3 linked regions of the Archangium violaceum genome follow. The protein of the gene in region 3 interacts with the protein of the main gene of each other region in a pairwise test. Links are inferred from orthologs where the notes say so. Each region holds a gene or a part of one and is shown on either strand. Other genes may lie near its edges.

The links.
Region 1: the proteins of rlmB (region 3) and JQX13_RS37130 interact in binary tests that used the Escherichia coli proteins (3 or more experiments, as listed by UniProt). The link is inferred for Archangium violaceum from one-to-one orthologs.
Region 2: the proteins of rlmB (region 3) and tsaE interact in binary tests that used the Escherichia coli proteins (3 or more experiments, as listed by UniProt). The link is inferred for Archangium violaceum from one-to-one orthologs.

What each region holds. Positions count from the first base shown.
Region 1 is NZ_CP069338.1:8,737,357-8,740,200, reverse strand. It holds JQX13_RS37130 (NAD(P)H-hydrate dehydratase), read right to left. Parts: upstream 2,267-2,844; coding sequence 734-2,266; downstream 1-733. Other genes in the region: JQX13_RS37120 (pyridoxine 5'-phosphate synthase), read right to left, coding at 2,654-2,844; acpS (holo-ACP synthase), read right to left, coding at 2,270-2,647; tsaE (tRNA (adenosine(37)-N6)-threonylcarbamoyltransferase complex ATPase subunit type 1 TsaE), read right to left, coding at 252-737; JQX13_RS37140 (YigZ family protein), read right to left, coding at 1-273. UniProt on the Escherichia coli protein: Bifunctional enzyme that catalyzes the epimerization of the S- and R-forms of NAD(P)HX and the dehydration of the S-form of NAD(P)HX at the expense of ADP, which is converted to AMP.
Region 2 is NZ_CP069338.1:8,738,207-8,741,206, reverse strand. It holds tsaE (tRNA (adenosine(37)-N6)-threonylcarbamoyltransferase complex ATPase subunit type 1 TsaE), read right to left. Parts: upstream 1,744-3,000; coding sequence 1,258-1,743; downstream 1-1,257. Other genes in the region: JQX13_RS37130 (NAD(P)H-hydrate dehydratase), read right to left, coding at 1,740-3,000; JQX13_RS37140 (YigZ family protein), read right to left, coding at 629-1,279; JQX13_RS37145 (zinc-binding alcohol dehydrogenase family protein), read left to right, coding at 1-622. UniProt on the Escherichia coli protein: Required for the formation of a threonylcarbamoyl group on adenosine at position 37 (t(6)A37) in tRNAs that read codons beginning with adenine.
Region 3 is NZ_CP069338.1:11,235,009-11,240,653, reverse strand. Bases 1,616-4,596 are described here. They hold rlmB (23S rRNA (guanosine(2251)-2'-O)-methyltransferase RlmB), read left to right. Parts: upstream 1,616-2,676; coding sequence 2,677-3,516; downstream 3,517-4,596. Other genes in these bases: tuf (elongation factor Tu), read left to right, coding at 4,089-4,596; JQX13_RS47540 (protein-disulfide reductase DsbD family protein), read left to right, coding at 2,221-2,670; JQX13_RS47545 (ATP-grasp domain-containing protein), read left to right, coding at 1,616-2,146. In the rest of the region: adventurous gliding motility lipoprotein CglB, read left to right, coding at 1-1,117; more of JQX13_RS47545, read left to right, coding at 1,184-1,615; more of tuf, read left to right, coding at 4,597-5,279; rpmG (50S ribosomal protein L33), read left to right, coding at 5,376-5,540. UniProt on the Escherichia coli protein: Specifically methylates the ribose of guanosine 2251 in 23S rRNA.

The DNA of each region.
Region 1 (2,844 bases), 2.5 Mb from region 3 along the record:
CCGGCCCGCGGTCCCATGCGGCTCGCCGTCGTCACTCATCCCCACCGTGCTGGTCGAGCCGGGCGGCCCCACCACGTAGGCCCAGCAGTTGTGGTTCGCGTCGGGGAAGTCCTCGCGGACCCGGGCGACGAAGGCCTTCGCCTCCTCCACCGTCGGCGTGTGGGCGACCGTGGTGATGAAGCGGCTGCGTTGGATCTCCTGCTCCACCCGGTGGAGGCCCGCGGGAATGAGGTAGCGCTTGTCCTCGCCCATCAGCGCTCCGAGGGCAGCCACGCCTCCAGCAACTGCGTGGGCCTCGAGCCCCAGGCCTCGGCCACCAGCTCGCGGGACTCCTCGCCCGTGTCCCGGAGGGTGACGCGCAGGAACTCGCGGGGCGCGGCCTCCGGAATCCTATCCAGCCACTCCACCAGCACCGCGCCGTCCCCGCCCACCAGATCCAGGAAGCCCGTGGCGTACAGCTCGTCGTAGTCGGCCAGCCGGTAGAGGTCCGCGTGGTACAGCGGCACCCGGCCCCGGTACGGGTAGACGATGGCGAACGTGGGGCTGGCCACCTCCGAGCGCGACACGCCCGCCCCCTCGGCCACGCCGCGCACCAGGTGCGTCTTGCCCGCGCCCAGGTCGCCCACCAATCCCACGAAGTCCCCCGGCTGAAGCAACTGTCCGAGCCGGACACCCAACCGGTGCGTCTCCTCGGGTGAGCCCGAGAGCACCGTACGGCTCAGTGAGGGCGCGCTCATCGGTTCCACCTCGTCCACACGTTGCACAGCCCCTTGGCCACATCCGTGGCGATCAACCCCAACCGGCCGCGACGGGCCACCATGAGGTCTCCCGAGAGCCCATGCGCGTACACGGCCGTCCAGGCGGCCTCGGGGAGCTTCAGGCCCTGCCCCAGCAGAGCACCCAGGAGGCCACTCAGCACGTCGCCCATGCCACCTGTGGCCATGCCCGGGTTGCCCGTAGGGTTGACGAAGACGGAGCCATCGTGGTGCGCCACGAGCGTCCGGGCGCCCTTGAGCACCAGCGTCACCCCATGCGTGCGAGCGAAGTCCCGAGCCACCTCCACGCGGGCCTTCTGCAGATCCTTGGTGGGCACACCGGTGAGCCGAGACATCTCGCCCGGGTGCGGGGTGAGCACCAGCGGTCCCTTCGCCCGGCGGAGCACCTCGAGATCGGTGGCGACGGCGTTGAGCGCGTCCGCATCCAGCACGGCGGGCACCTCCATGCGCGAGAGCAACGTGCCCAGGAGCTTCACCGTCTCCTCGCCGCGGGGGATGCCCGGGCCCACGACGAGCACGTCCTTCTTGTCCGCTGCGGCCAGCAGGGGCTCCAGGTCCGCCATGCCGAGCGGCCCTCGATTCTCCAGCGGCCACCCCATCACCTCGGGCGTATGGCCGAGCACCGACTCCACCACCTCGGAGCGGGTGGCCACGGTGACGAGCCCCGCGCCGCCGCGCAGCGCGCCCAGGGCCGACATGGCCGCCGCGCCGGACTTGCCGTGGCTTCCGGCTATCACCAGCACATGCCCGTAGGAGCCCTTGTGCGTGTCCGAGCGGCGCGGAGCGATGGCTCCTCGCGCGTCGGACTCCTCGACGAGGAACACCTCCGCGCCCTCGCGGGGCTCGACGGCCTCGGGGGGAATGCCGATGTCCACGCACCGCAATTCGCCGCACAGGGTGGCGCCGGGCTCCAACACCTGGCCCTGCTTGACGAAGCCGAAGGTGACGGTGATGTCCGCCTCCACGCAGGGCACGAAGGGCTCGCCGGTGTCCGTGTGCAGCCCCGAGGGGATATCCGCGGCCACCACCTTCGCCCCCGCCGCACGCCAGCGCAGCATGTACTGGATGGCCTCGGCGAACTCCCCCGCCGGAGCCCGGGTGAGCCCCGTGCCGAAGAGCGCGTCCACCACCACGTCGCCGGCCCTCGCCTCCCCTACCGCGCCGAGCGGCTGGGGCTCGATGCCATGGGGCGACAGCGCGTGCAGGTTGCGTCTGGACTCGGGCGTCAGCTTCGCCCGGTCCCCTACGAGCACCAGCGTCACGCGCAGGCCGTGGGCATGAAGGAAGCGCGCCGCCACCAGCCCATCCCCCCCGTTGTTGCCGGGCCCGCACACCACCACGTACCGCGCGCCCGGGGCGCTCGACTCTCGCGCCGCGTCCGCCAGATACCGGCCGGCGTTCTCCATCAGCAGCGGGGACGGCATGCCGAAACGGGACTCGGCGGCCTGGTCGGCCGCGCGCATCCGGGCGGCGGTGAGGACACGGCGCATGACTCAGCTCCTTTCCTGGAGGACGACCGTCGCGGCGGCGACCCCCGCGTCATGGGTGAGCGCGAGGAAGGCCTCCGCGCGCCGCTTCTCCATCTCCGCGAGCGCCACGCCCGAGAGACGGAAGCGCGGTGGGCCGCCCTCGCGCACCACCTCCATGTCCTGCCAGGTGAGGCCCGGCGGAGCGCCCAGCGCCTTCACCAGGGCCTCCTTGGCGGCGAAGCGGGCCGCGTAGGCACTGGCCGCGTCCGCTCTCGCGCTACACAGGGCGCGCTCGGCGTCCGTGTACACCCGCGCGAGGAAGCGCTCGGCGCGCGGCCCATCCAGGATGCGCTGGATGCGCGCCACCGAGCAGATGTCCATCCCCAGGCCGAGGATCGCCATGACGCCCTATCCCGGGTTGCGCATCAGCTCGACCATCTCCCGCACCGCCCGCTCGAAGCCCACCAGCACGGCCCGAGCGACGATGGAGTGACCGATGTTCAGCTCATCGATCTCCTGGATGCGCGCGATGGGCAGCACGTTGTCGTAGTTGAGCCCATGGCCCGCGGCCACGGTCATGCCCAGCCGCGCCGCCGCCT
Region 2 (3,000 bases), 2.5 Mb from region 3 along the record:
CCTCACGGCGCTCACGGCCTGGGAGGGCCTGTACGAGCAGCTCCGTGTCGAGCAGGGCGGAACCCTCCTCGTCATCGGGGCGGCCGGCGGCGTCGGCTCGCTCGTCGTGCAGATGGCGAAGCGGCTGACGAGGATGACCATCATTGGCACGGCCTCCCGCGACACCACCCGGGACTGGGTGAAGAAGATGGGAGCGGACCACGTGGTGAACCACCGCGAGAACCTGCCCGCGCAGCTCGCGGCGCTCGGCCTGAAGAACGTGGATGCCATCTTCTGCTGCATCGGCACGGACGCGCACTTCGAGACGATGGCGGAGCTGATCGCGCCGAGCGGGCGCATCGTGTCCATCGTGGAGCCCGAGCAACCGCTGCCGATGGGGAAGCTCTTCAGCAAGAAGGCGAGCTTCTCGTGGGAGTTCATGTTCTCGAAGTCCATGTACAAGACGAAGGACCTGGCCTCCCAGCAGGCCATCCTCGACCGCGTGGCCGACTTGTTGGACGAGGGCGTGCTCACCTCGACCCTGACGGTGGACGCGGGCGTGCTGGAGCCCGCCGCGCTCGCCGAGGCGCACCGGACCCTCTCCTCCGGCAAGATGGTGGGCAAGCTCGCCTTCCGCCTGTAGGCGAGCTCAGTCCGGCTGCTCCTCGAGCTCGACCAGCACCTGACCGTTGGTCTCGTCGAGGAGCGCCTTCCGGAACGCATCCACCTGGGAGACGGGAAGCTCGAGCCGGTAGCCCACGGTGACCGCGTACTCCTCGGAGAGGACCTGGGCCTCGTGGGCGGGGAGCAGCCGGCGCACGCCCTCGATGTTCGCGTACTCCAACTCGACGGCGAGGCGCGCCTTCCGTACGCGCTCGCGGGTCGGCAGGCTCTCGAGTGCCTGCTGGACGCAGCCGGTGTAGGCCCGCACCAGCCCGCCCTTGCCCAGCAAGGTGCCACCGAAGTAGCGGGTGACGACCGCCGCCACCTCCCCTACCCCGCCGTGGAGCAACGCCGTGAGCATCGGCCGGCCCGCGGTCCCATGCGGCTCGCCGTCGTCACTCATCCCCACCGTGCTGGTCGAGCCGGGCGGCCCCACCACGTAGGCCCAGCAGTTGTGGTTCGCGTCGGGGAAGTCCTCGCGGACCCGGGCGACGAAGGCCTTCGCCTCCTCCACCGTCGGCGTGTGGGCGACCGTGGTGATGAAGCGGCTGCGTTGGATCTCCTGCTCCACCCGGTGGAGGCCCGCGGGAATGAGGTAGCGCTTGTCCTCGCCCATCAGCGCTCCGAGGGCAGCCACGCCTCCAGCAACTGCGTGGGCCTCGAGCCCCAGGCCTCGGCCACCAGCTCGCGGGACTCCTCGCCCGTGTCCCGGAGGGTGACGCGCAGGAACTCGCGGGGCGCGGCCTCCGGAATCCTATCCAGCCACTCCACCAGCACCGCGCCGTCCCCGCCCACCAGATCCAGGAAGCCCGTGGCGTACAGCTCGTCGTAGTCGGCCAGCCGGTAGAGGTCCGCGTGGTACAGCGGCACCCGGCCCCGGTACGGGTAGACGATGGCGAACGTGGGGCTGGCCACCTCCGAGCGCGACACGCCCGCCCCCTCGGCCACGCCGCGCACCAGGTGCGTCTTGCCCGCGCCCAGGTCGCCCACCAATCCCACGAAGTCCCCCGGCTGAAGCAACTGTCCGAGCCGGACACCCAACCGGTGCGTCTCCTCGGGTGAGCCCGAGAGCACCGTACGGCTCAGTGAGGGCGCGCTCATCGGTTCCACCTCGTCCACACGTTGCACAGCCCCTTGGCCACATCCGTGGCGATCAACCCCAACCGGCCGCGACGGGCCACCATGAGGTCTCCCGAGAGCCCATGCGCGTACACGGCCGTCCAGGCGGCCTCGGGGAGCTTCAGGCCCTGCCCCAGCAGAGCACCCAGGAGGCCACTCAGCACGTCGCCCATGCCACCTGTGGCCATGCCCGGGTTGCCCGTAGGGTTGACGAAGACGGAGCCATCGTGGTGCGCCACGAGCGTCCGGGCGCCCTTGAGCACCAGCGTCACCCCATGCGTGCGAGCGAAGTCCCGAGCCACCTCCACGCGGGCCTTCTGCAGATCCTTGGTGGGCACACCGGTGAGCCGAGACATCTCGCCCGGGTGCGGGGTGAGCACCAGCGGTCCCTTCGCCCGGCGGAGCACCTCGAGATCGGTGGCGACGGCGTTGAGCGCGTCCGCATCCAGCACGGCGGGCACCTCCATGCGCGAGAGCAACGTGCCCAGGAGCTTCACCGTCTCCTCGCCGCGGGGGATGCCCGGGCCCACGACGAGCACGTCCTTCTTGTCCGCTGCGGCCAGCAGGGGCTCCAGGTCCGCCATGCCGAGCGGCCCTCGATTCTCCAGCGGCCACCCCATCACCTCGGGCGTATGGCCGAGCACCGACTCCACCACCTCGGAGCGGGTGGCCACGGTGACGAGCCCCGCGCCGCCGCGCAGCGCGCCCAGGGCCGACATGGCCGCCGCGCCGGACTTGCCGTGGCTTCCGGCTATCACCAGCACATGCCCGTAGGAGCCCTTGTGCGTGTCCGAGCGGCGCGGAGCGATGGCTCCTCGCGCGTCGGACTCCTCGACGAGGAACACCTCCGCGCCCTCGCGGGGCTCGACGGCCTCGGGGGGAATGCCGATGTCCACGCACCGCAATTCGCCGCACAGGGTGGCGCCGGGCTCCAACACCTGGCCCTGCTTGACGAAGCCGAAGGTGACGGTGATGTCCGCCTCCACGCAGGGCACGAAGGGCTCGCCGGTGTCCGTGTGCAGCCCCGAGGGGATATCCGCGGCCACCACCTTCGCCCCCGCCGCACGCCAGCGCAGCATGTACTGGATGGCCTCGGCGAACTCCCCCGCCGGAGCCCGGGTGAGCCCCGTGCCGAAGAGCGCGTCCACCACCACGTCGCCGGCCCTCGCCTCCCCTACCGCGCCGAGCGGCTGGGGCTCGATGCCATGGGGCGACAGCGCGTGCAGGTTGCGTCTGGAC
Region 3 (5,645 bases):
GCGGTATATCGAGGCGCGGGCGGCCAAGCCGAACCTGATGCTGCTGGTGGACAAGTCCGGCTCGATGAAGGATCCGGTGGACCCGTCGGATTCGGACTGCATGGTGGCCGGCGAGCTCTGTGGCCAGACGCGTCCGTGCAACACGGCCACCTGCCCCACGCGCTGGAGCGAGCTGCAGGCCGCGATGCGGGACTTCCTCGACAGCAGTGGCACCCTCGCGCGTTTCGGGCTCGCCACCTACCCGGCGGATGCCTCGTGTGGCTCCACGTCCACGATCAGCGTCGATCTTCCCGCCGATGGCGTCGAGGACGAGGCCTCGCTCGGAAACAAGGCCGAGGAGGTGAAGGCGGAGATCTTCAAGATCAAGAACTCCTCGTCCACGGGTGAGCCGACGCCCGCGGGTGGTACGCCCACCGGCCAGAGCCTCAAGTTCATGGGTGGGCTCAGCGAGCTGCAGACGGCGGATCGTGACGACTTCGTGCTGCTGCTCACGGACGGTCTTCCCAACTGCAACTCGGCCCATCCGACGCCTTATCCGCAGTGCTTCTGCACCCTGCAGAGTTGTGAGGCCGCTTCCGCCAAGCAGATCGGCTGCCTCGACGATGATGCCTCGGTGGCGGCGGTGAAGGAGCTGGGCTCCAAGGGGATCCAGACCATCGTCATCGGCTTCGGCGCGGACTTCGAATCCTCCAGCACCTCGGGGCAAAAGGGCGCTGAGACGCTCAACGCCATGGCCGTGGCGGGCGGTTTCAAGCGCAAGTGTGCGCAGAACTCGGATTGCGGCACGGGTGACGGTGACACGTGCGAAAATGGCCTCTGCAAGCGCCAGTTCTTCCAGGCGGCCAACAGGGCGGATCTGGTCGCGGCCCTGCGGGACATCAGCGGGAAGATCCTGGTGAAGGATCCCTGCCTGCTGACCTTCGATGCCTCCGAGCGCCCGACCTCGCAGGAACTGGTGGTGGTCTACGTCAACAAGGAGCGCCTCGCATCGGGGGCTGACACCTGGAGCCTGACGGAGGAGGGCATCTCCTTCGCGGGCGCCACGTGCGAGCGCATCAAGAACTCCACGCCGTCCTCGCCCGTGGATATCGAGGTGCGCGCCGTTCAGCGGCGGTAGTCCCCAGGGGCGGCTTTACGCGGTGAAGGGGTGGGGCTATGTCTCCGGCGCCCGCCCTGGCCGCCCATGAAGATCACCATCCTCTCGCGCTCCGCCTCCATTTCGTCCACCAAGCGACTGGCCGAGGCCGGGCGCGCGAGAGGGCACCAGGTGCGTGTGCTCAACCCGGTCCGGGTGGAGATGCACCTGGATGGACAGCGCGCCAACCTCTACTACCGGCGCCGCAAGCTGTCCCTGTGCGACGTGGTCATCCCGCGCATCGCGCAGTCCATCAACAACTACGGCCTGGCGGTGGTGAACCAGTTCGCCATGTGCGGGGTTCCACTGGTGAACACGGCGCGGGCGATCGCCGAGTCACGCAACAAGCTGCGCTCGCTGCAGTTGTTGTCGGCGCACGGCATCGACATTCCGGCGACGGTGATGGCGCGTGACGCGGCGGACCTGAAGGCCATGGTGGGCCTGGTGGGCGGCGTGCCGGTGCTGGTGAAACTGCTGCAGGGCCAGGAGAAGCACGGGGTGATGGTGTGCGAGAGCCTCCAGTCGTTGGAGGCGGCTCTCGAGGCCATTTTGGGGCTGGGGCACAACCTGGTCGTCCAGCAGTACGTGCAGAACACCGGGCAGGACGTGCGGGTGTTGGTGGTGGGAGGCCATGCGGTGGCGGCCGTGCGGCGCCGGCCCAGGTTCGGACGCCTCTCCTACACACTGAACCGGGGCGCGCGTCTGGAGGGCATCGAGCTGACGGAGCCCCAGCGCCTGGCGGCGGAGAAGACGGCCTCGCTGGTGGGGCTGGAAGTGGCGGCGGTGGACCTGCTGGCCGTGCCGGAGGGGAAGCCGAAGGTGTTCGAGGTCAACAGCTCGCCGGCGCTCCCGGAGATGGAGGCGGCCACGGGGTTGGACCTGGCCAGCATCATCATCCAGCGAGCCGAGGAGCTGGCGGCTGGGGGACCGAGGGTGGGCCTGCCCGAGCCCGAGCCGATGATTCCCTCCCGGCGCAAGCGGGCTGCCAAGGCCAGCGCGGGCGAGGCGTGAGAAGAAAGAGGACGCCGGGGGGCGGAGGGGCGGTGATATAGGGAGGCCGCTGACTCTGCAGAGGAGAACGAACCATGCTGCACGTCCGACGCATCACCTCCCTGGCCGCCGCGGTGGTGGCTCTCGCCTGCACCCACGCCCACGCCGAGGGCCAGGTGGACCCCACGACCCTCTACGAGGTGAGCACGGAGGGGACCTCCACGAAGGTGAAGGCGGGAGAGCAGGGCATGTTCGTGCTGTCCATCAAGAGCAAGCAGGGGGCGCATGTGTCGGACGAGGCGCCGCTGAAGCTGGAGCTCAAGGGAACGCAACTGACGCCCACCCAGGAGAAGCTGGCGCTGAAGGATTCGGTGACGAAGAAGGCGGCGGGGCAGCAGTTCGTGGACCCGCGCTTCGAGGTACCGTTCAAGGCCACGGCGGCCGGCAAGGGCACGCTGGAGGCGAAGCTCACCTTCTTCATCTGCTCGGAGCAGCTCTGTGCCCGGCAGCAGAAGACGTTCTCCCTGCCCGTCGAGGTCCTCTAGCCCGTGGTGCGCCAGCGTTCATCCAGGGGAAGTGAGCGGGGGGAGCGTGGGGGTCGCGAGCGCGGGGGTGAACGCGAGCGCGCCGAGCAGCGCTACGTCTACGGAGTGAACCCGGTCCTCGAGTCGCTCCGGGCGCACGCGGAGCGGGTGGAGCGCCTGTTCATCACCGAGGGGCAGCTCGCCGCGAAGGCGGCGGCGGAGATCTTCAGCCGCGCGAAGGACGCGGGCATCCGGGTGGAGCGGGTGCCGCGGGAGCGCCTGGCGGTGATGGCCGATGGTGGGGTGCACCAGGGGGTGGTGGCCGAGCTGCGGGGCTTCGAGTACGCGGACCTACCGGACCTGTTGGAGGCGGCCGAGGCGAGCGGTCGTCCGCCGCTGTTGGTGGTGCTGGACGGCATCCAGGATCCGCACAACTTCGGGGCCATCGTCCGCTCGGCGCACGCGCTGGGGGCACATGGGGTGGTCATCGCCAAGGATCGGGCGGTGCCGGTGACGGGAGTGGTGGCCAAGGCCTCGGCGGGGGCGGTGGAGCACTGTCCCATCGCGAGGGTGACCAACCTGTCCCGGACGTTGGAGGAGTTGAAGGAGGCCGGGGTATGGATCGCTGCGGCGGATCCCCACTCGAACGAGCCCCTGTGGGGCGCCCGGCTGGACGGGCCATTGGCGTTGGTCGTGGGGGCCGAGGGAGCAGGCGTGCGCCAGGGAGTCCTGGAGCACTGTGATTTCCGCCTCAGGATTCCAATGCTGGGTCAGGTCGGTTCCTTGAATGCGTCCGTTTCCGCGGCGATTCTGCTATACGAGGCCGCCCGGCAGCGGGGGATGTCACGTCCCGGTGCCGGAAGTTGAATCAGCCGGATCAAACCGCTTGACTTGGACGGCGGGGACTTCTAAAAGGGCGCGCCTCGACGGGACGGGTGGTTGACGGTTCCGGCGAGGAGGCGGATGGGGTAGGGGATGCAGCCGGAGTTGCTGGACGCCGGTGTAGCTCAGTCGGTAGAGCAACTGATTTGTAATCAGTAGGTCGCGGGTTCAAGTCCCGCCGCCGGCCAAGAGGAACGGGGCCGCGGATGAGGGCCCGGGGCAAAAAAGCAGTAGGAAGAAACAACGGTTTTACGGTAGTTGAGGATAGCGGTTTCGGAGGGGTACCCAAGTGGCCAAAGGGAGCAGACTGTAAATCTGCCGGCTCTACGCCTTCGTTGGTTCGAATCCAACCCCCTCCATCGGAATCGCGGGAATAGCTCAGTTGGTAGAGCGTCAGCCTTCCAAGCTGAATGTCGTGGGTTCGAGTCCCATTTCCCGCTCCAGTTGTTGTAGTCGCAGATACAAGCCCTGATAGCTCAGTTGGCAGAGCGCATCCTTGGTAAGGATGAGGTCACCAGTTCAATCCTGGTTCAGGGCTCCATTTTTCGAGGAGCGTTATGTCCAAGGAAAAGTTCGAAAGAACTAAGCCGCACGTCAACATCGGCACCATCGGCCACGTTGACCACGGCAAGACGTCCCTGACGGCGGCCATCACGAAGGTGCTGGCGAAGACCGGCGGCGCGACCTTCCTCGCGTACGACCAGATCGACAAGGCCCCCGAGGAGCGTGAGCGCGGTATCACCATCTCCACGGCGCACGTGGAGTACCAGACGACCAACCGGCACTATGCCCACGTCGACTGCCCGGGCCACGCCGACTACGTCAAGAACATGATCACGGGCGCGGCGCAGATGGACGGCGCCATCCTGGTGGTCTCCGCCGCCGACGGCCCGATGCCCCAGACGCGCGAGCACATCCTGCTCGCCCGCCAGGTCGGCGTGCCCTACATCGTGGTCTTCCTGAACAAGGTCGACATGCTGGACGACCCCGAGCTGCGCGAGCTCGTGGAGATGGAGGTCCGCGACCTGCTCAAGAAGTACGACTTCCCTGGCGACGAGATCCCCATCGTCCCCGGCAGCGCCCTCAAGGCGCTCGAGGGTGACACCTCGGAGATCGGCGAGCCGGCCATCCTCAAGCTGATGGAGGCGGTGGACAAGTACATCCCCACCCCGCAGCGCGCGACGGACAAGCCCTTCCTGATGCCGGTGGAGGACGTGTTCTCCATCGCCGGCCGCGGTACGGTGGCCACCGGCCGCGTGGAGCGCGGCAGGGTGAAGGTGGGCGAGGAAATCGAGATTGTCGGTATCCGCCCCACGCAGAAGACGGTCGTCACGGGCGTGGAGATGTTCCGCAAGCTGCTGGACGAGGGCATGGCGGGCGACAACATCGGCGCGCTGCTGCGTGGTCTGAAGCGTGAGGACCTGGAGCGTGGTCAGGTGCTCGCCAAGCCGGGCTCCATCACCCCGCACACCAAGTTCAAGGCGCAGATCTACGTGCTCACGAAGGAAGAGGGTGGCCGTCACACGCCGTTCTTCAAGGGCTACCGGCCGCAGTTCTACTTCCGCACCACGGACGTGACGGGCACGGTGAAGCTGCCCGAGAACGTCGAGATGGTGATGCCGGGCGACAACATCGCCATCGAGGTGGAGTTGATCACCCCCGTGGCCATGGAGAAGGAGCTCCGCTTCGCCGTCCGCGAGGGTGGCCGCACCGTGGGCGCCGGCGTCGTGGCCGAGATCATCGCCTAGTGAGCGGGCGGGCTCCTGGTCCGCCCCTCTTGGCGCTCAACCCCGAGGGGGAGCTGTGATAAGCAGCTTTCCCCTCGTGTCTATCGAGTTCAAGTCATGCCCAAGGGTAATCGCAGCATCATTTCGCTCGAGTGCACGGTGTGCAAGGAGCGGAACTACTACACCACCAAGAACAAGCGGAAGAGCCAGGACAAGCTCGAGCTGAGCAAGTTCTGCCCCCGCGACCGGAAGCACACCGTCCATAAGGAAGGTAAGGTCTAGTTCTGTTGTTGTGGTCGGGTGTTCTCTAGGCCAGTAGCTCCAACGGTAGAGCAGCGGTCTCCAAATCCGCGTGTTGGGGGTTCGAATCCCTCCTGGCCTGCCAAT